Regions from separate parts of the Streptomyces sp. NPDC029041 genome, predicted to be linked through region 2. Evidence: predicted binding sites of a transcription regulator. Region 2 holds the regulator's gene; the other holds the start of a gene.
What was found. Region 2 encodes HrcA, which represses chaperone genes, less so after heat shock. Its sites were predicted from a motif close to TTNGCACTCNGNNNNNCNGAGTGCNAA; they were not measured.

Region 1 (9,360 bases), on a different contig from region 2:
ACTACCCGCGTGCCTGGTGGTATGCGCACCGCACCTGACAGGTTGCCCGTCCCCTCACCGGAAAGCAGGAGTGTGCTGTGCAACGTCGACGCCTCTTGGCCGTGGCGGCCGCTCTGGTTGTCGCATCCGGCTGTTCGTCCCAGGACGATGAAGCCCCGCCCGCGGTCTCGGCACCCTCGTCTTCGGCATCGGCATCCTCCGACGGGGCCCGTGATGCCGTCGAGGCCTATGTCCAGGCCCTCAACTCCCGCAACGCCTCCGAGCTGATCTCGGTCGGGGGCGTCGAGGACGAGGAATGGTCCCGGCAGGAGGCCGAGCGGATCCTCGCCGACCGGGGCGGACGCGGCTGGAGGATCAAGGACGTGCGGATCCAGCACGACATGGGTCCGGACGTCGGCTCGGCCCGCCTCCTCGCCGAGGACAAGAAGGGCGAGCCCCTGCGGGACACCTTCACCGTCACACGGGAGAAGGGAACGTGGCACCTGACGGTCTTCACCGACCAGCCCGCTGAGCCGGGCAAGGAATCCGCCGCGACCGACAAGCCGCGTTCCTGACGAACACCGTCGTGGTGGCGCGATCCGACATCTCGGACCGGGCCATCACCCGGCCGGACACACCGTAAGCCGGACGGCGTGGCCCCGTCCGAAGCCGGACGGGCACGGTGCTCTCGCCGACCACCGGCCGAGCGGTTCGGTGCCGACTGCTTTCTGGCCGAGGTGCCGTATGCGATGGACCCCGTGGGCGGTGCACGGCGGCACGTGAGGGACAGAACGTCCCCGCGCCGCCTGGCCCGTTCTCATGCGGACGGCACGGAACGACGTCACAACGTGCCGGGACGACCCGACCGGCTTTCCGTGACGTCGTCGCGCGACGGGCTTGAAGACGGACATCCGTGCCGGCTGCTGCCCGGGGAAACAGAGGACCGGGGCATCGGCGGTCAGGGTGCGGGCTGGCCCACGGGTTGAGCCGGGGCGGTCGATGACGGTGACGGGCCGCCGGGCGGGGGCTGGAGTTCCTGCTGGGCCCAGGCTCCCGCGACCCCCGTGGCGAATGCGGTGGCGGCGGCGACGAGTACGGTGCCGAGGGGGACGGTGATGGAGGACAGCCGGCGGAAGTTGCGTACCTGGGACCACTTCAGGGCTGCGGCTCGCGCCAGCCTCCACTCCCACTGCGCGTCCTGGTGAGCCGCCCCGGGCGAAGGCTTCTCGGGACGCGGGAGCCGTGGGTCGCGGGACGGCTAATCTCCGCCGCCCCCGCCTCCTCCGTCCCCGCCGCCGCCGTCGCTGCCGCCCCCTCCCCCGTCGCCGCCGTCCCCGCCGTCGCTGCCCCAGCCGTCGCCACCGCCGGGTTCGTTGTCGTCGCGGTCGCGGCCGAGGTTGCTGAACCAGGGGCGCTGCCAGAGTTCGTCGTCCGTCTCCCGGCGGGACCTCACGGCACGGAACCGGGCCAGGCCCGTCGTGTCGCCCAGGCCGAAGGAGACGGCGACCGCGTGCGCCATGACGGCGTCCAGGGGGTCGGGGCTCTCGTGGTGCACGTCGGCCAGCGGCAGCAGCACCGTGCCGGGCGGAGGGCCGGGCCACCGTGAGGGGCGGGTCAGCAGGGCGACGCGCCGGTCGTCGCGCAGCAGCCACGAGCTCTCGGCGTTCTCGCGGCGCAGTGTCCAGTGCCGGTCGGGCAGGCGGATCTCGACGCTGCTCTTGGACTTGCGCATCCTCTTGCGCAGTTCGAGCCGTGCCGCGCTGTCACCGACGGTCATGACCAGGCCGCCCGTCCGGTCGGCCGCGTCGGGGCGATGACCCCACGGTGCGCGGAGCCGTACGGCGGGAGCGTGCGGGCCCCAGACGTCCACGCGGACCAGGCGCCGGTCCACGGCGACGGCGACCGTCCCGGCGGGACCCGGCGCGTACCGGCGGGCGATCCACAGGGGCACGCCCTCCACCCGGGCCCGCTCGGCGAGTGCGGCCACCTGGTCCGCCCCGCCGCACCTGCGCACGGCCAGTTCCCCCAGCGCGTGGGCGAAGTCGGCGGTGCGGCGCACCTTCAGGGGCGCGGTCGTGCCGGTCACGCGGGTGACCGGGACGACGCCCGGGCCCTGCGCCAGCGACTCCAGGGGGCGTTCGGTTCCGCCGCCGCCGAGCCAGCGCCCCCGCAGATACGCCTCGGCCATGGCGGCGAGGTTCAGCTCTTCCAGCGGTGTGGTCCGGCCGCCCCTGCGCAGCCGGACGTCGGTGAGTTCCGCGGTGCGCGCCAGCGGATTCCGGGACCGTTCCTCGTAGAGCGCCTGGCTCATCGCATCCCCCTTCGGTTCCGGTGTGTAGGAGGCCGGTGACGGTCTCGCCGGTTCCAGGACCGGCGGGCCGGAACGGCGAAGGCCCGGCGCCCCGTTTCCGGGGTGCCGGGCCTTCGCTCGGGCTCGGGCGGGCCAACGTCGTCAGCCCTCAGCCGTCATGCCTCAGTGGGCGTGGCCGTGGCCGTGGCCCGCGGCGGCCGGCTCCTCCTCTTCCTTCTTCTCGACGACCAGGGTCTCGGTCGTGAGGAGGAGGGAGGCGATGGAGGCGGCGTTCTCCAGGGCGGAGCGGGTGACCTTGACCGGGTCGATGACGCCGGCCTTGACCAGGTCGCCGTACTCGCCGGTGGCGGCGTTGAAGCCCTGGCCCTTCTCGAGCTCGGCGACCTTGGAGGTGATGACGTAACCCTCCAGGCCGGCGTTCTCGGCGATCCAGCGCAGCGGCTCGACGGCGGCCTTGCGGACGACGGCGACACCCGTGGCCTCGTCGCCGGTCTTGCCGAGGTTGTCCTCGAGGACCTTCACGGCGTGGACGAGCGCGGAGCCACCACCGGAGACGATGCCCTCCTCGACCGCGGCGCGGGTCGCGGAGATGGCGTCCTCCAGACGGTGCTTGCGCTCCTTGAGCTCGACCTCGGTGGCGGCACCCACGCGGATGACGCACACGCCGCCGGCCAGCTTCGCGAGGCGCTCCTGGAGCTTCTCGCGGTCCCAGTCGGAGTCGGTGGACTCGATCTCGGCCTTGATCTGGGCGACGCGGCCCTGCACGTCGTCCTTGTTGCCGGCGCCGTCGACGACCGTGGTGTCGTCCTTGGTGACGGTGATGCGGCGGGCGGAGCCGAGCACGTCGAGACCGACCTGGTCGAGCTTGAGGCCGACCTCCTCGGAGACGACCGTGGCGCCGGTGAGGACGGCCAGGTCCTGCAGCATCGCCTTGCGGCGGTCGCCGAAGCCGGGGGCCTTCACGGCGACGGCGTTGAACGTGCCGCGGATCTTGTTCACGACGAGGGTGGAGAGGGCCTCGCCCTCGACGTCCTCGGCGATGATCAGCAGCGGCTTGGAGGCGTTGGACTGGATGACCTTCTCCAGCAGCGGCAGGAGGTCGGCGATGGCGGAGATCTTGCCCTGCGTGATGAGGATGTACGGGTCGTCCAGGACGGCTTCCATGCGCTCCTGGTCCGTCACGAAGTACGGCGACAGGTAGCCCTTGTCGAAGGCCATGCCCTCGGTGAAGTCCAGCTCCAGACCGAAGGTGTTGGACTCCTCGACGGTGATGACACCGTCCTTGCCGACCTTGTCCATCGCCTCGGCGATGAGCTCGCCGACCTGCTGGTCCTGGGCGGACAGCGCGGCGACGGCGGCGATGTCGGACTTCTCGTCGATCGGGCGGGCCGTGGCGAGCAGGTCCTCGGAAACGGCGGCGACGGCGGCGTCGATGCCCTTCTTCAGGGCGGCCGGGGAGGCACCGGCGGCGACGTTCTTCAGGCCCTCGCGCACGAGCGCCTGGGCGAGCACGGTCGCGGTGGTCGTACCGTCACCCGCGATGTCGTTGGTCTTGGTCGCCACCTCCTTGACCAGCTGGGCACCGAGGTTCTCGTACGGGTCCTCGACCTCGACCTCACGGGCGATGGTCACACCGTCGTTGGTGATGGTGGGAGCGCCGAACTTCTTGTCGATGACGACGTTGCGGCCCTTGGGGCCGATCGTCACCTTGACCGTGTCGGCAAGCTTGTTGACGCCGCGCTCGAGGGCGCGACGGGCGTCCTCGTCGAACTTCAGGATCTTCGCCATGGGAGCGTGAGCCCTCTTCCGGAATCTGGGATATACGGCACTGCGCCCCGGGCGCCCGGCTTCTTAGCGATCGCGGGGGCCAGGGGCGCAGTTCAAAGCAATGTGCTTGGGGTGAATTACTTCTCGACGATCGCGAGCACGTCGCGGGCCGAGAGGACGAGGTACTCCTCGCCGTTGTACTTCACCTCGGTGCCGCCGTACTTGCTGTAGAGCACGACGTCGCCGACGGAGACGTCGAGCGGAAGACGGTTGCCGTCCTCGAAGCGGCCCGGGCCCACGGCCAGGACGACGCCCTCCTGGGGCTTCTCCTTGGCGGTGTCCGGGATGACCAGGCCAGAGGCGGTGGTCTGCTCGGCGTCGAGCGGCTGGACCACGATGCGGTCCTCGAGCGGCTTGATGGCAACCTTGGAGCTGGTGGTCGTCACGATCCGACCTCCCCCTTCGGAGATCTCACGGGGTTAACTGTCTGAGGTGGCGACCAGGTGGATCCGTCGTCGCGGGTGCCGGACCTGCCCGTCGCTGTGTTGGCACTCTCCTAGGGGGAGTGCCAGAGCCGAGACTATGACTGCGATTAGCACTCGGTCAAGCGGACTGCTAATTGCCTGCGGCGCGTCGGGCAGCCGCGTCCTCCCGGTGGTCCTCCGAGTGGTCCTCCGAGTGGGCCTCCGAGTGGCCCTGCGGGCGACCCTCCACGTGATCCTCCAGCCGCCCCACGCGCAGCCCCCTGGCCTCGATCTCCCGCAGCAGCCGCAGCGTCCGTGCGGCCAGGGTGCGCGGCTCCGTCCCGTCCGACGGCACCGAGACGATGTCGCCGGCCCGCAGCCCACGCTCGCCGCGGATGTACGTCAGTTCGCCCTCGGCGTTCAGGGACGCGCGCCACAGGACGACCGCGGTGATGCCGCAGTCGGCGGCGGCGCGCAGGGTCGTGGTGTCGTACGTGCCGTAGGGCGGGCGGAAGAGGCGGGGGACGGTGCCGAAGCGGGAGCGGAGTTTGTGCTGCTGGCCGCAGATCTCGGCGCGTTGGCCGGCATAGGGCAGGCCGCGCAGGGCGGGGTGGTCGAGGGTGCGGTTCTGGAGGGACGCGCCGACCGCGCGCAGCCGGGCGAAGTGGCCGTAGCCGGGCCCCGTGACGCTGTCCGTGAGGAACAGGCTGACCGGGAGCCGCCGTTCGCGGACGAGGCCCGCGAAGCGGGGGTCGCGTGCGGCGCCGTCGTCGTAGGTGAGGAAGACGACGGGTTCGCGGGTGGCGACATGGTCCACCACGGGCGGCAGCCGCCGCGTGTCGTTCACCTCGCGCGCCGGGGCCCGGGCCCGGCCGTCGGCGATGCCCGGCCGCTCTCCCGCCGCCCCGGAGCAGCCGGACAGCAGGAACGCGCACAGCAGTACGGCCGCCCGGCGCCTCACAGGTAGTCCTCCAGCCGCCCGACCGCGTACCCCTGGGCCGTGACCTTGTTCAGGAATCGGCGGATCATGTCGGCCATGGTGCCCTTCCACTGGTCACGACCCCGGAAGTGCGTGAGGACGATGTCACCCGGATGCAGCTTCCGGCCCCCGTCGCGGTACTCCCAGTGGTCGGCGAAGACCTCCTCGTTCCACAGGGGCACGTAGGTGATGCCGCAAGTCCTGGCGGCCCGCAGGGTCGCCCGGTCGTAGCTGCCGTAGGGCGGGCGGAAGAGGGTGGGGCGGGTGCCGAACCGCCTCTCCATGTAGCGCTGCATGCCGCAGATCTCGCGTTTCTGCTTCCGGTAGGACATGCCCCGCAGGTTGGGGTGGTTGAGGGTGTGGTTGTGCAGGACCACGCCCCGGGACTGCATCTTCCGGAAGTAGCGGGTGTCGTTCCTGACCAGGTAGCCGCTGAGGAAGGCGCTGTAGGGGACGTCGAGCTCGCTCATCATCCGCAGGAACGCCGGGTCCTTCTCCGCGCCGTCGTCGATGGTCAGGAAGACGACCTTGTCCCGGGTGGGGATCCTGGTGAAGACGGGCGGGAGGTCCAGCTTCCGGTGGCCGTCCACCTCGAAGCCCTTGCGGGTCCTGACCCTGGGCTTCTTCGCGGGGGCGGGCGGGGCGGCCGACGGGACCTTGCGCAGACCCCAGCGGTGCGCGGCGGCGACCCGGGCGGCCTGCGCGGCGCGCAGCTTGGTGGCGTAGGAGTCGAGCGCGCGGGCCGGGGGTGCGTCGAGGGGCTGCTGGCCGCCGGCCGGGGTGACCTGGTCGCCGCCGTCCTGCGCGCAGCCGGAGGCGATGGCGGCGAGGACGAGCACGGCGACGACGATCCGTACGCCGGCGGACGCCCGTCCCGTCGCCCACCTTTTGTCATTTTGTACGACTGCTCGCATGATGCCGGATCCTCGCAGCCCCCTGCCGTCGGCCCGGTCCGACACCTCGGCCGGCGTCCCGTCATCCCCCGACCGGCCCACACACCGGCCGCACGCCACGAGCGGCCCGCTCAGCCGTCGCTCGCACCGGACCGGCCACCGCCGGTCCGGCCCCTGCCCCCGTGGCCGACAATGATCCGGTGAACGACCTCGCCCTCCTCCTCACCCCCGAAGGCCGCGCCCTCCTCGACGAGGTGCGGGACACCGAACCCGCGCAGGAGCTGGCCGTCGCGACCCGGCTGCGCCGCGAGCACCCCGCCGAGCTGGTGTCGGCGGCGCTGGGCCAGGCGCGGCTGCGGCAGCGGGCGGTGGCGAAGTTCGGAGCCGAGGACGCGGGCCGGATGTTCTTCACACCGAACGGCGTCGAGCAGTCGACCCGGGCGAGCGTGGCGGCCCACCGGGCGCGGCGGTTCGCGGAGCTGGGCGTGACCTCGGTCGCCGACCTGTGCTGCGGCATCGGCGGGGACGCGATCGCGCTGGCCCGCGCCGGAATCCGGGTCCTGGCCGTGGACCGGGATCCGCAGACCGCCGCCGCGGCCCGGGCCAATGCCGACGCGCTGGGCCTGGCCGGTCTCGTCGAGGTGCGCGAGGCCGACGTGACGGAGGTGGACACGGCCGGATTCGACGCCGTCTTCGTGGACCCCGCCCGGCGCGGCGGACGCGGCCGGATCTTCGACCCCGAGGCCTACTCGCCGCCCCTGTCCTGGGCGGTCTCCGCCGCCCGCCGGGCCCCGCGCGCCGCCGCACTGAAGATCGCGCCCGGTATCCCGCACGAGGCGGTCCCCGAGGACGCCGAGGCCGAGTGGATCTCCGACGGCGGGGACGTCAAGGAGGCGGTGCTGTGGTTCGGCACCGAGCCGGGGGCGGTCCGGGCGACCCTCCTGCCGGGCCCGCGCACCCTGCTCTCCCGTGGCCTGCCCGACCCCGGCGTCCGCCCGCCCGGCCGCTACCTCTACGAGCCCGACGGCGCCGTCATCCGGTCCCACCTGGTCGCCGAGGTGGCCGACCGGGTCGACGGCGGCCTGCTCGACGCGACCATCGCGTACGTCACGGCCGACGCCCTGCTTCCGACCCCGTACGCCACGGCCTACGAGATCACCGACCACCTGCCCTTCAACGTCAAGCGGCTGAAGGCCCTCCTGCGGGAGCGGCAGGTCGGCACGCTGACGGTGAAGAAGCGGGGCTCTGCGGTCGAGCCGGAGGAGCTCCGCAGGAAGGTCAAGCCGCAGGGCCCGCACGCGGCGACGGTGTTCCTGACCCGGGTCGCGGGGGCGCCGGCGATGCTCGTCGGGCACCCCGCCTGACCTTCAGGACGGTTCGGCCGCCCTCCGCAGCAACAGGTCCCGCTCCCTCTCGTTCCGGGTGAGCGACGCCGCCCGTTCGAACTCCGCACGGGCCTCCCGCGTACGGCCGAGGCGGGCGAGGAGGTCGCCGCGGACGCTGGGCAGCAGGTGGTAGCCCCGCAGGGCCGGGTCGGCGGCCAGGGCGTCGACCAGGGCGAGCGCCGGGCCCGGGCCCTCGGACATCGAGACGGCCACCGCGCGGTTCAGTTCCACGACCGGGGACGGGGAGCGGGCCGCCAGCAGGCCGTAGAGGGTGGCGATGCGGGACCAGTCGGTCTCCTCGTAGGTGTACGCGTGCGCGTGGCAGGCGGCGATGGCCGCTTGCAGGGTGTACGGGCCCGGGGCGCCGGAGGAGGTGGCCTCGGCCCGGCCCAGCGCGGCGAAGCCGCGGGCGATGAGCATGCGGTTCCAGCGCGAGCGGTTCTGGTCCTTCAGGAGGACCGGCTCGCCGGACGGGCCCGTGCGGGCAGCCGTCCGGGAGGCCTGGAGCTCCAGGAGGGCGGTGAGGCCGTGCACTTCGGGTTCCTTCCGCATCAGGGCCGAGAGCACCCGGGCCAGGCGCAGGGCGTCCTCGCACAGGGAGGGGCGGAGCCAGTCGTCGCCGGCCGTGGCGGCGTATCCCTCGTTGAAGATCAGGTAGATGACGTCGAGGACCGAGCCGAGGCGGGCCTCGCGGTCGGCGCCGTGGGGCACCTCGAAGGCGATGTTCCGCGTCGCGAGGGTGCGTTTGGCGCGGACGACGCGCTGCGCGATCGTCGGCTCCGGGACCAGGAAGGCGCGGGCGATCTCGGCCGTGGTCAGGCCGCCGAGCAGGCGCAGGGTGAGGGCGGTGCGGGCCTCGGTGGACAGGACCGGGTGGCAGGCGGTGAAGACCAGGCGCAGCAGGTCGTCGTCGATGTCGTCGGGATCGGCGGGCTCCTCCGGGGGCGCCACGGCCGACAGGTCCCGGCCGATCTCCGCCAGCTTGCGGGCGTAGTTCTCCCGGCGCCGGACCAGGTCGACGGCGCGGCGGCGGGCGGTGGTCATGAGCCAGGCGCCCGGGTTGCCGGGCACCCCCTCCCGCGGCCACTGCTCCAACGCCGCGACCAGCGCGTCCTGTGCGAGTTCCTCGGCGATGCCGACGTCCCGGACGACCCGGGTGACGCCGGCGATGATCCGGGGCGACTCCATGCGGAAGACGGTCTCGATGGCCTCGGCGGTGCGGTCGGGCCGGGGCGGTGGGGACGGGTCCGGGGCCGGGGCCGGGGGTGAGGTCGGCTCCGAATCCAGGCCGGTCTGCGGGCCTTTGGCCGATTCCGGGGCCGGGGCGGGGTCCGAGGCCGGGGCAGGACCCGAGACCGGGGCCGGGCCCGCATCCGGGGTGGGCCGCGAGGCCGGGGCGGGCTCCGGGGCCGAGGCCGGGGCCGGGGCCGGGTCCGAGGCCGGGGCCGGGGCCGGGGCCGGGCCCGCATCCGGCGTGGGCCGCGACGCCGGGGCCGGGCCCGCATCCGGGGTGGGCCGCGAGGCCGGGGCCGGGGCCGGGCCCGCATCCGGCGTGGGCCGCGACGCCGGAGACGGCTCCGAG
Region 2 (9,360 bases):
GCGGACGATCGTCGCGGGGATGGTGCCTGCGACGATCTTGCAGAACAGGCAGTCTTCCTGCGGTTCCCCGGCCATTCGGTTACCTCCGAAGTTCTGGCGTGGCGGTGCTGACGGCATCGTATCGTCGTCGGGTGCGGGTGGTTCGTGGCTGGTCGCGCCCACGCGGCGGAGCCGCACATCGACACAGCCCCGCGCCCCTTAAGTTGGCAGACCTGGGGGCGTTTTGGCAGGTGCTGTCTGCAGGCTCTCCAGTGCCAGTCGGATGGCCTCGTCCAGTTGGGTGTCTCGGTCCGCCGCGTAGTCCTGGGGGCGCTGCACGACCTCCACATCCGGGTCGACCCCGTGGTTCTCCACCCCCCACTCGTACCCCTCCAGCCAGAACGCGTACTTGGGCTGGGTGACCAGGGTGCCGTCGACCAGGCGGTAGCGGCTGTCGATGCCGATGACGCCGCCCCAGGTGCGGGTGCCGACGACCGGGCCCAGGCCCAGGGCCTTGATCGCCGCGTTGACGATGTCGCCGTCGGAGCCGGAGAACTCGTTGGCGACGGCCACGACCGGGCCGCGCGGGGCGTCCTCGGGGTAGCTGTAGGGGCGCATGCCCCGCGGGACGGCCCAGCCGACGATGCGGCGGGCCAGCTTCTCGACGACCAGCTGGGAGGTGTGGCCGCCGCGGTTCTCCCGGACGTCGACGACCAGGCCTTCACGGGCGACCTCGACGCGCAGGTCGCGGTGGATCTGGGCCCAGCCGGGGGCCTGCATGTCGGGGACGTGCAGATAGCCGAGGCGGCCGCCGGACTTCTCGTGGACGTAGGCGCGGCGGTCGGCGACCCAGGCGTGGTAGCGCAGGGGTTCCTCGTCGGCGACCGGGACGACGACGGCGTGCCGGGGGTCGCCGCCGCCCGACGGGGAGATGGTCAGCTCCACCGGCTTGTTCGCCGTGCCGATCAGCAGCGGGCCGGGGCCGAGAACGGGGTCGACCGGCTGTCCCGCGACCGCCACGACGGCGTCCCCGGGGCGTACGGCGACGCCCGGCGCGGCCAGCGGGCTGCGGGCGTCCGGGTCGGAGGTCTCGGAGGGCAGGATGCGGTCGACCCGCCAACTGCCGTCCGCGTGGCGGGAGATGTCGGCACCGAGCAGGCCGAGGCGGGGTCCGCTGTGTCCGCCGCGCGGGGTGACATAGGCGTGCGAGGTGCCGAGCTCGCCCTGGACCTCCCACAGCAGGTCGACCAGGTCGTCGTGGGTGGCGAGCCGCTCCACGACCGGGCGGTAGCGGTCGAGGACGCCGTCCCAGTCGACGCCGCTCATGTCCGGCCGCCAGAAGTGGTCCCGCATGATGCGGCCGTTCTCGTCGAACATCTGGCGCCACTCGGCCGCCGGGTCGACGAACTGGCGCACCCGGCCCAGGTCGACGGTGATGTTGGAGTCGCTGTCGTCGTCGCCGGAGGCGCGCCGGTCGCTGGGGACGACCTTCAGCCGTCCGTCCGTCCACAGCAGCACCCGCTTGCCGTCGCCGCTGACCGCGAAGTGGTCGGCGTCCACGGCGAGATGTTCCAGGCGCTGCTGGGCGAGGTCGTAGCGCTCCAGCTCGGACTTGGGGTCGGGGTCGTCCGGGGTGGCCCGGGACGCGCCGAGCACCCCGGCGACCGGATGGCGCAGCCACAGGACGCCGTCCTTGGCGGCCCGCAGATCGGTGTAGCGGGCCGCCTCGACCGGGAAGGGCACGATGCGGTCGGCGAGGCCGTCGAGGTCGATGCGGGTCGTGGGGGTGCCCTCGCTGTCGGGAGTCTCCTCCCGGTCGGGCGTCTCGAAGGACCGGCCGTGCCGCTGCGGTCCGAACGGGGAGGGCGTGGTGGCCGCGAGGGTGATCAGGTGCGGCCGGGCACCCACCACGAAGGCCAGGTCGAAGACGTGCTCGTCGTAGACCGGGTCGAAGGAGCGGGTCGACAGGAACGCGAGGTGCTTGCCGTCCATCGTGAACGCGGGCGCGTAGTCCTGGAAGCGCAGCGGGGTGGCCTCGGTGACCGACAGATCGGTGGTGTTGGCGAGTTTCAGCTGGCACAGCGGCCGGGGGCCGGGGTGGGACCAGGCGAGCCACGACGAGTCGGGCGAGAAGACCAGACCCGACACGTCACCGTCCTCGCTGCGGTCGACCTCCCGCACCTCGCCCGTCTCCCGCTCCACCAGCAGCAGGCGCCCGTCGTGGCAGGACACGGCGGCACGGCTGCCGTCGGGCGCCATGGCGAGGTCCAGCACCCGGCCCAGCTGCCCGGCGGCGATCCGGCGGGGTGTCGCGCCCGGGGCGAGTCCGGTGGCGGGCGCGAACTCCAGGGCGTCGTCGCCCTCCGCGTCCGTCACCCACACCACCCACTGCTCGCCGTCCGCGCGGAACGAGCGCGGCAGCCGGGCCCGTACACCCGGGGTCGCGGCCAGCGCGCGGGCCGGGCCGGAGCGGTGGGTGACCCAGTGCACGGAGCCGCGTACGGCGACGGCGCTGCCGCGTGCGGTGTGGTCCGGGGACGCCGAGCCGAACCACCGGGAGGCGTTCACCGGGAACGGCTGGAGATCGGCGCGCTGTCCGCCCAGCCGCACGTCCAGCCGCCGCGGCTCGGTGCCCTCCAGGTCGTCCAGCACCCACAGTTCACCGGCGCTGGAGTAGACGACCCGGGTGCCGTCGCTCGCCGCGTGCCGGGCGTAGAAGCCGTCGAGCGGTGTGTGCCGGCGCAGGTCGGAGCCGTCGGCGAGGGAGGAGTAGAGCGCTCCGGTGCCCTCGTGGTCGGAGAGGAAGGCGATCCGGTCCCCCACCCACAGCGGGTACTCGATGTTGCCGTCGAGGTCCTCGTGCAGCCGCACGAACTCCCCGTCGTCCTCGGGGTCGATCCACAGCTTGCCCGCCGTGCCGCCGCGGTACCGCTTCCACCAGGCCGCCTCACGCCCCATGGGCGCGGACAGCAGCACCGTGTGCGGGCCGTGCGCGACGTCGCCGACGGGCCCGTACGGCAGGGTGGTCGCCGGGCCGCCGTCCAGCGGGACGGCACGCGCCCAGGTGCGGCGCAGGCTCGCCTCCCCATGGGCGCTGATCGCCAGGACCTCGCCGTCCGGGGTCCAGCCGCGCACCTGCGTCTTGAGACTGCCCCAGTACGTCAGCCGCTTGGCCGGACCGCCGTCGACCGGGGCGATGAAGACCTCGGGGGCGCCGTCACGGGTGGAGGTCCAGGCGACGGTGGTGCCGTCGGGTGAGATCCGGGGCTGGGTCACCGGCACGTTGTCGGCGCTGACCCGCCAGGCCCGGCCGCCGTCGAACGGAGCGAGCCACACGTCGTCCTCGGCGGTGAAGGCGACCAGGTCGCCGTGCACATGGGGGAACCGGAGGTAAGCAGGCGATGTCACCCGATCACCCTATGCAGGGACGACGCCGCGCGGACAGGGTTCGGATCACTTGCCCTCGACAGGGCGGCAGTCCGGGTACCGCTCGCACCAGATGGTCTGGGTGACGGTCACGGTGACCGTCGGCCCGGGCTGTCCGTCCGGGGGGCCGCCGACGGGCGGCGGGCTGCTGGAGTCGCAGTCGCCGAGGCCGTCGACCTCGAACCACACCTTGCCGTCCACCTTGGCGGTGATGTTCCCGCGTACGCAGGCGCCGTTCACCGCGTGGGTGACCTTGCCGTCGACGGTGATGTCCTTGCCGTCGTCGGTCTCGCCCTCGCAGTCGACGGTCGCGACGGTCCGCTCACGCGCCGAGGGTGACGACGTCCCGCCGTTCTCCCCGTAGGAGGCGGTGCACGTGAGCCACCGCACGTCCGCCTTCTGCCGCTCGAGCTCTTTGGTCACCGTCTGGTCGGTGGTGTACGCGACGGACGCGGCGCTGACGCTGCCGGGCTCGCAGGCGACGGCGCCGCCCACGGCCACGACGGCGAACACCGCCGCCACCGCGACGCGCCGGCCGCGCGGCCCCGTCCGCATCCTCCTCAAAGCCCCCATGGAGGGGAGCCTGCCACTGTCGGGGGCCGCGCGGTAGGGCGCAAAGGCGTCAGCCGCGCAGCAGCAGCCACTCCTGAAGCTCCACCAAGTTGCCCTCGGGGTCCTTGAGATGAGCCACCCGCATGCGGTCCGTCATGGGCGCCGGGCCGTGCAGCACCGTGGCGCCGCGCATCGTGATCTCCTCGCAGTACGCGTCCAGTCCGTCCACCCGCAGCACGACCAGGGAGCGGTGGCCCTCGGCCGCGTCCCCCAGCTCGTCGAGCACCTCGGCCATCATCGACCGGTCCTGCAGGGCGATCCCCGCGGAACCGACCGCGGGGCTGAACTTCTCGTACGGCCCGTCCACCGCCCCCGACTGCGGTTTCAGGCCGAGGACCTCGCCGTAGAAGCGGTGACAGGCGGAGAAGTCGGTCACGAGCAGACGGACCTGTGCGAGTTCCACGGTGCCTCCACGGGGGTCAGGACCAGCGTCCGGTGCGTGTCAGGAGTACGGCCGCGGCGGCCGTCCCGGCGGTCGATGTGCGCAGCACACTGCGCCCGAGGCGGTACGCCCGCGCCCCCGCCTCCTCGAACAGCGCCAGTTCCTCCGGCGCCACGCCCCCCTCGGGCCCCACGACCAGGACGATCTCGCCGGTGGCCGGCAGATCGGCCGTGGCCAGCGGTGTGTCCCCGCTCTCGTGCAGCACGGCGGCGAAGTCCGCTCCGGCCAGCAGGGAGGCGACCTGCTTGGTCGTCGCCGCCTCCGCGACCTCGGGGAAGCGCACCCGGCGGGACTGCTTGCCGGCCTCCCGGGCCGTGGCCCGCCACTTGCCCAGGGCCTTCTGCCCGCGTTCGCCCTTCCACTGCGTGATGCAGCGCGACGCCGCCCAGGGCACGATCGCGTCGACGCCGGTCTCGGTCATCGTCTCGACGGCGAGCTCCCCCCGGTCGCCCTTGGGCAACGCCTGGACGACGGTGACCCGGGGCTGCTCCGCGGGCTCCTCGTGCACCGAGTCCAGCTGGAGGATCAGCCGGTCCTTGCCCTCGCTGCCGAGCACGACGCAGTCCGCCCAGCGGCCGGCCCCGTCCGTGAGGACGACGTCCTCACCGGCGCGCAGCCGTTTCACGGAGACGGCGTGCCGTCCCTCCGGCCCGTCGAGGACGTACCGGCCGCCACCGCCCACTTCGACGTGCTCGACGACGAACACCGGCGCGGTCACAGCACGCCCCCACCGGTCAACGAGGCGCGGGCGACGGCCAGTTCACCGGCCAGTACCTCCACCAGCTGGCCGGCGGGCAGCTCCCGCGCCATCCGGTGCCCCTGCCCGGCCCACAGCGCCATGCCCTGTGCGTCCCCGGCCTTGGCGGCGGCCTTGCGCAGCGGCGAGGTGAGGTGGTGGATCTCGGGGTAGGCGGCGGGCGCGTACGGGCCGTGCTCGCGCAGGAACCGGTTGACGAGGCCGCGTGCCGGACGGCCGGAGAAGGCCCGGGTCAACTCCGTGCGTACGAAGAGGGGGTTGGTCAGCGCCTGCTTGTGCAGGGCGTTCGCCCCCGACTCGTGCGTGGCCAGGAAGGCGGTGCCCAGCTGGGCGGCGCTCGCGCCCGCGGCGAGGACACCGGCGATCTGGCCGCCGCGCATGATGCCGCCGGCGGCGATGATCGGGATGCTCACGGCCTCGCGGACCTGGGCGATCAGTGACAGCAGGCCGATGCCGGAACGGTCGGTCTCAGGCAGGTCCCGGTGGGTGCCCTGGTGGCCGCCGGCCTCGACGCCCTGGGCTATGACCCCGTCCGCGCCCGCCCGTTCGACGGCCCGGGCCTCGTCGGGGGTGGTCGCGGCGGCCAGGACGAAGGTGCCGACGCGGTGCAGGGCGTCGACGATCTCGCGGTCCGGGACGCCGAAGTGGAAGGACACCACCGGCACGGGGTTGTCGCGCAGCACCACGAGCTTGGCCTCGAAGCCGTCGTCGCGTCCGCTGTCCGGGTCGCCGAGCTCGGCCTCGTACCAGGTGGCCTCGCCGGCCAGCTGGTGGGCGTAGACGTCGACGGCGGCGGGGTCGGCGTACTCCGGCTGCGGCATGAAGACGTTGACGCCGAAGGGCCTGCCGGTGAGGCTCCGGAGCTGCTTGATCTCCTGGTACATCCCGTCGGCGGTCTTGTACCCGGCGGCGAGGAATCCGAGCCCGCCCGCCTCGCACACGGCGGCGGCGAGCTGCGGCACGGAGACGCCGCCCGCCATGGGGGCCTGCACGATCGGGTGGGGGAAGAGATCGGTCAGTGCGGAGGACATGACCGCATGTTGTCACGTCCCCCGCACCACTCCGAAACCGGCCTGCCGAGTGGCATAGACCAGAAGCACACCCGGCGTCACCGCCCGTTGAACGCGTCCTTCAACCGCGAGAACAACCCCTGCTGCCCCGGCTGACTGTGCCCACCCGGGGGACGACCCCCGGACCCCCGGCAGCGGCCGGACCGCTCGCGTCAGCGCCCGTTGAACGCGTCCTTCAACCGCGAGAACAACCCCTGCTGCCCGGGCTGGAACTGCCCCGTGGGGCGTTCCTCGCCGCGGAGTTTGGAGAGCTCGCGCAGGAGGCGTTCCTGTTCGGGGTCGAGCTTGGTCGGGGTCTGGACCTCGACGTGGACGATGAGGTCGCCGCGTCCGCCGCCGCGCAGGTGCGTGACACCCCGGCCGTGCAGCGGGATCGACTGGCCGGACTGGGTGCCCGGGCGGATGTCGACCTCCTCCATGCCGTCGAGCGTCTCCAGCGGCACCTTCGTGCCGAGGGCCGCCGCCGTCATGGGGATCGTCACCGTGCAGTGCAGGTCGTCGCCGCGCCGCTGGAACGTGCTGTGCGGCAGCTCGTGGATCTCGACGTAGAGGTCACCGGCCGGACCGCCGCCGGGGCCGACCTCGCCCTCGCCGGCGAGCTGGATCCGCGTGCCGTTGTCGACACCGGCCGGGATCTTGACCGTGAGCGTACGGCGGGACCGGACGCGGCCGTCACCGGCGCACTCCGGGCACGGGGTCGGCACGACCGTGCCGAAGCCCTGGCACTGCGGGCACGGGCGGGACGTCATGACCTGGCCCAGGAAGGACCGGGTCACCTGCGAGACCTCGCCGCGGCCGCGGCACATGTCACACGTCTGGGCGGAGGTGCCCGGGGCCGCGCCCTCACCGCTGCACGTGTTGCAGACGACGGCCGTGTCGACCTGGATGTCCTTCGTCGTACCGAAGGCCGCCTCGTCCAGCTCGACCTCGATACGGATCATCGCGTCCTGGCCGCGGCGGGTGCGCGAGCGCGGTCCGCGCTGCGACGCCGTGCCGAAGAACGCGTCCATGATGTCCGAGAAGTTCCCGAAGCCGCCGGCTCCGAAGCCGCCCGCACCACCGCCGCCGGCCTGCGAGAGCGGGTCGCCGCCGAGGTCGTAGACCTGCTTCTTCTGCGGGTCCGACAGCACCTCGTAAGCGGCGTTGATCTCCTTGAACCGCTCCTGGGTCTTCGGATCGGGGTTGACGTCCGGGTGCAGCTCGCGGGCGAGCCGCCGGAAGGCCTTCTTGATCTCTTCCTGCGACGCGTCGCGGCGCACGCCGAGTACGGCGTAGTAGTCCGTGGCCACTACGACTCCGCCAGGATCTGTCCGACGTACCGTGCCACTGCGCGTACCGCTCCCATCGTTCCCGGGTAGTCCATGCGGGTCGGTCCGACCACGCCGAGCTTGGCGACTGCCTCGCCGCCCGAACCGTAGCCGACCGACACGACGGACGTGGAGTTGAGTCCTTCGTGGGCGTTCTCGTGACCGATCCGTACGGTCACGCCCGGATCCTTGGCCTCGCCGAGCAGCTTGAGGAGCACGACCTGCTCCTCCAGCGCCTCCAGCACCGGCCGGATCGTGAGAGGGAAGTCATGCCCGAAGCGGGTCAGATTGGCGGTGCCGCCGATCATCAGCCGCTCCTCGTTCTCCTCGACGAGCGTCTCCAGAAGTGTGGAGAGCACCGTAGAGACCGTACCCCGGTCCTCGTGCTCGAACGCCTCGGGGAGATCCTCCACCAGACTCGGCACATCCGCGAAACGCCGGTTCGCCACACGGCTGTTGAGCCGCGCGCGCAGATCCGCGAGCGAGGCGTCGCCGAAGGGCGCCGGGCAGTCGACCACCCGCTGCTCGACCCGCCCGGTGTCCGTGATCAGCACGAGCATCACGCGCGCGGGCGCCAGGGAGAGCAACTCCACGTGCCGCACGGTCGAACGGGTCAGCGAGGGGTACTGCACGACGGCGACCTGACGCGTGAGCTGCGCGAGCAGCCGTACCGTACGCGCCACGACGTCGTCGAGGTCGACGGCACCCTCGAGGAAGTTCTGGATCGCACGCCGCTCGGGCGCGGTCATCGGCTTGACGCCGGCGAGCTTGTCGACGAACAGCCGGTAGCCCTTGTCGGTGGGGATGCGCCCGGCACTGGTGTGCGGCTGGGCGATGTACCCCTCGTCCTCGAGGGCCGCCATGTCGTTGCGGACGGTCGCCGGGGAGACGCCGAGGCTGTGCCGCTCGGTGAGGGCCTTGGAGCCCACCGGCTCCTCGGTGCCGACGTAGTCCTGGACGATGGCGCGCAGCACCTGAAGCCTGCGTTCACTGAGCATCGCGCACACCTCCAGAAGTCTCCGCCTGCTTGCCCTGCCGGTCCGGCCTGGCACTCTGCGCGTGCGAGTGCCAGCATTCCCCGGCCCAGTGTACGGCGGTGGGGTACACCCCCGGCAAGGCTGGTCGTGCGGCGCCGTGCTCCGAGCGGGGCGCACCGCTAGCGTCGCCGTATGACGGTGACTTGGGAAGACCTCGGATGGGAACGGGTGGCCGCCGGTGTGGGGCGGTGCCGGCTGCCGGTGTGGGACTGCACGATCGGGCTGGTCGCCGGCGAGGGGGCGGTCCTCATGATCGACGCGGGGTCGAGCCTCGCCGAGGGAGCGAAACTGGGCGCGCAGGCGCGGGCGCTCACCGGTCACCGTGTGACACATCTCGCGCTGACCCACCCGCACTTCGACCATGTCTTCGGCGCCGCGGCGCTCCCGGACACCGAGGTGTTCGGCGCGGTGGGCGTGGACGCGCTGCTGACACGGGTGCGGGACCGGGAGGAACTGCGCGAGGACGGGGTGCGCCAGGGCCTGGCGGCGACCACGGCCCAGGAGGCGGCGGAGCGGCTGGTCGCGCCCGGCCACCTGGTCTCCGGCGAGTGGACGCTCGATCTGGGCGGCGACCGGCAGGTGCTGCTGGCGAACGTCGGCCCGGGGCACACCGCGCACGACCTGGCGGTGCTGGTGCCCGGTGATCCTGAGGTGGTGTTCTGCGGGGACCTGGTCGAGGAGTCCGGCGAGCCGCAGGCGGGCCCGGACGCGGTGCCGGCGCAGTGGCCTG

Region 1: the regulator HrcA is predicted to act here: its motif matches at 4,603-4,629, upstream of groES (co-chaperone GroES).

The regions. Positions count from the first base shown of each region.
Region 1 covers NZ_JBEZWO010000013.1:97,534-106,893, forward strand. The annotation lists gene AB0F04_RS29820 (amidase domain-containing protein) at 1-38, shown strand, start outside; gene AB0F04_RS29825 (hypothetical protein) at 78-554, shown strand; gene AB0F04_RS29830 (hypothetical protein) at 1,238-2,290, opposite strand; gene groL (chaperonin GroEL) at 2,453-4,078, opposite strand; gene groES (co-chaperone GroES) at 4,195-4,503, opposite strand; gene AB0F04_RS29845 (polysaccharide deacetylase family protein) at 4,673-5,482, opposite strand; gene AB0F04_RS29850 (polysaccharide deacetylase family protein) at 5,479-6,414, opposite strand; gene AB0F04_RS29855 (methyltransferase domain-containing protein) at 6,594-7,757, shown strand; gene AB0F04_RS29860 (sigma-70 family RNA polymerase sigma factor) at 7,761-8,984, opposite strand.
Region 2 covers NZ_JBEZWO010000002.1:242,868-252,227, forward strand. The annotation lists gene AB0F04_RS04695 (histidine triad nucleotide-binding protein) at 1-75, opposite strand, end outside; gene AB0F04_RS04700 (S41 family peptidase) at 199-3,387, opposite strand; gene AB0F04_RS04705 (hypothetical protein) at 3,433-3,978, opposite strand; gene AB0F04_RS04710 (VOC family protein) at 4,028-4,420, opposite strand; gene AB0F04_RS04715 (16S rRNA (uracil(1498)-N(3))-methyltransferase) at 4,437-5,177, opposite strand; gene AB0F04_RS04720 (nitronate monooxygenase) at 5,174-6,247, opposite strand; gene dnaJ (molecular chaperone DnaJ) at 6,439-7,575, opposite strand; gene hrcA (heat-inducible transcriptional repressor HrcA) at 7,575-8,591, opposite strand; gene AB0F04_RS04735 (MBL fold metallo-hydrolase) at 8,763-9,360, shown strand, end outside.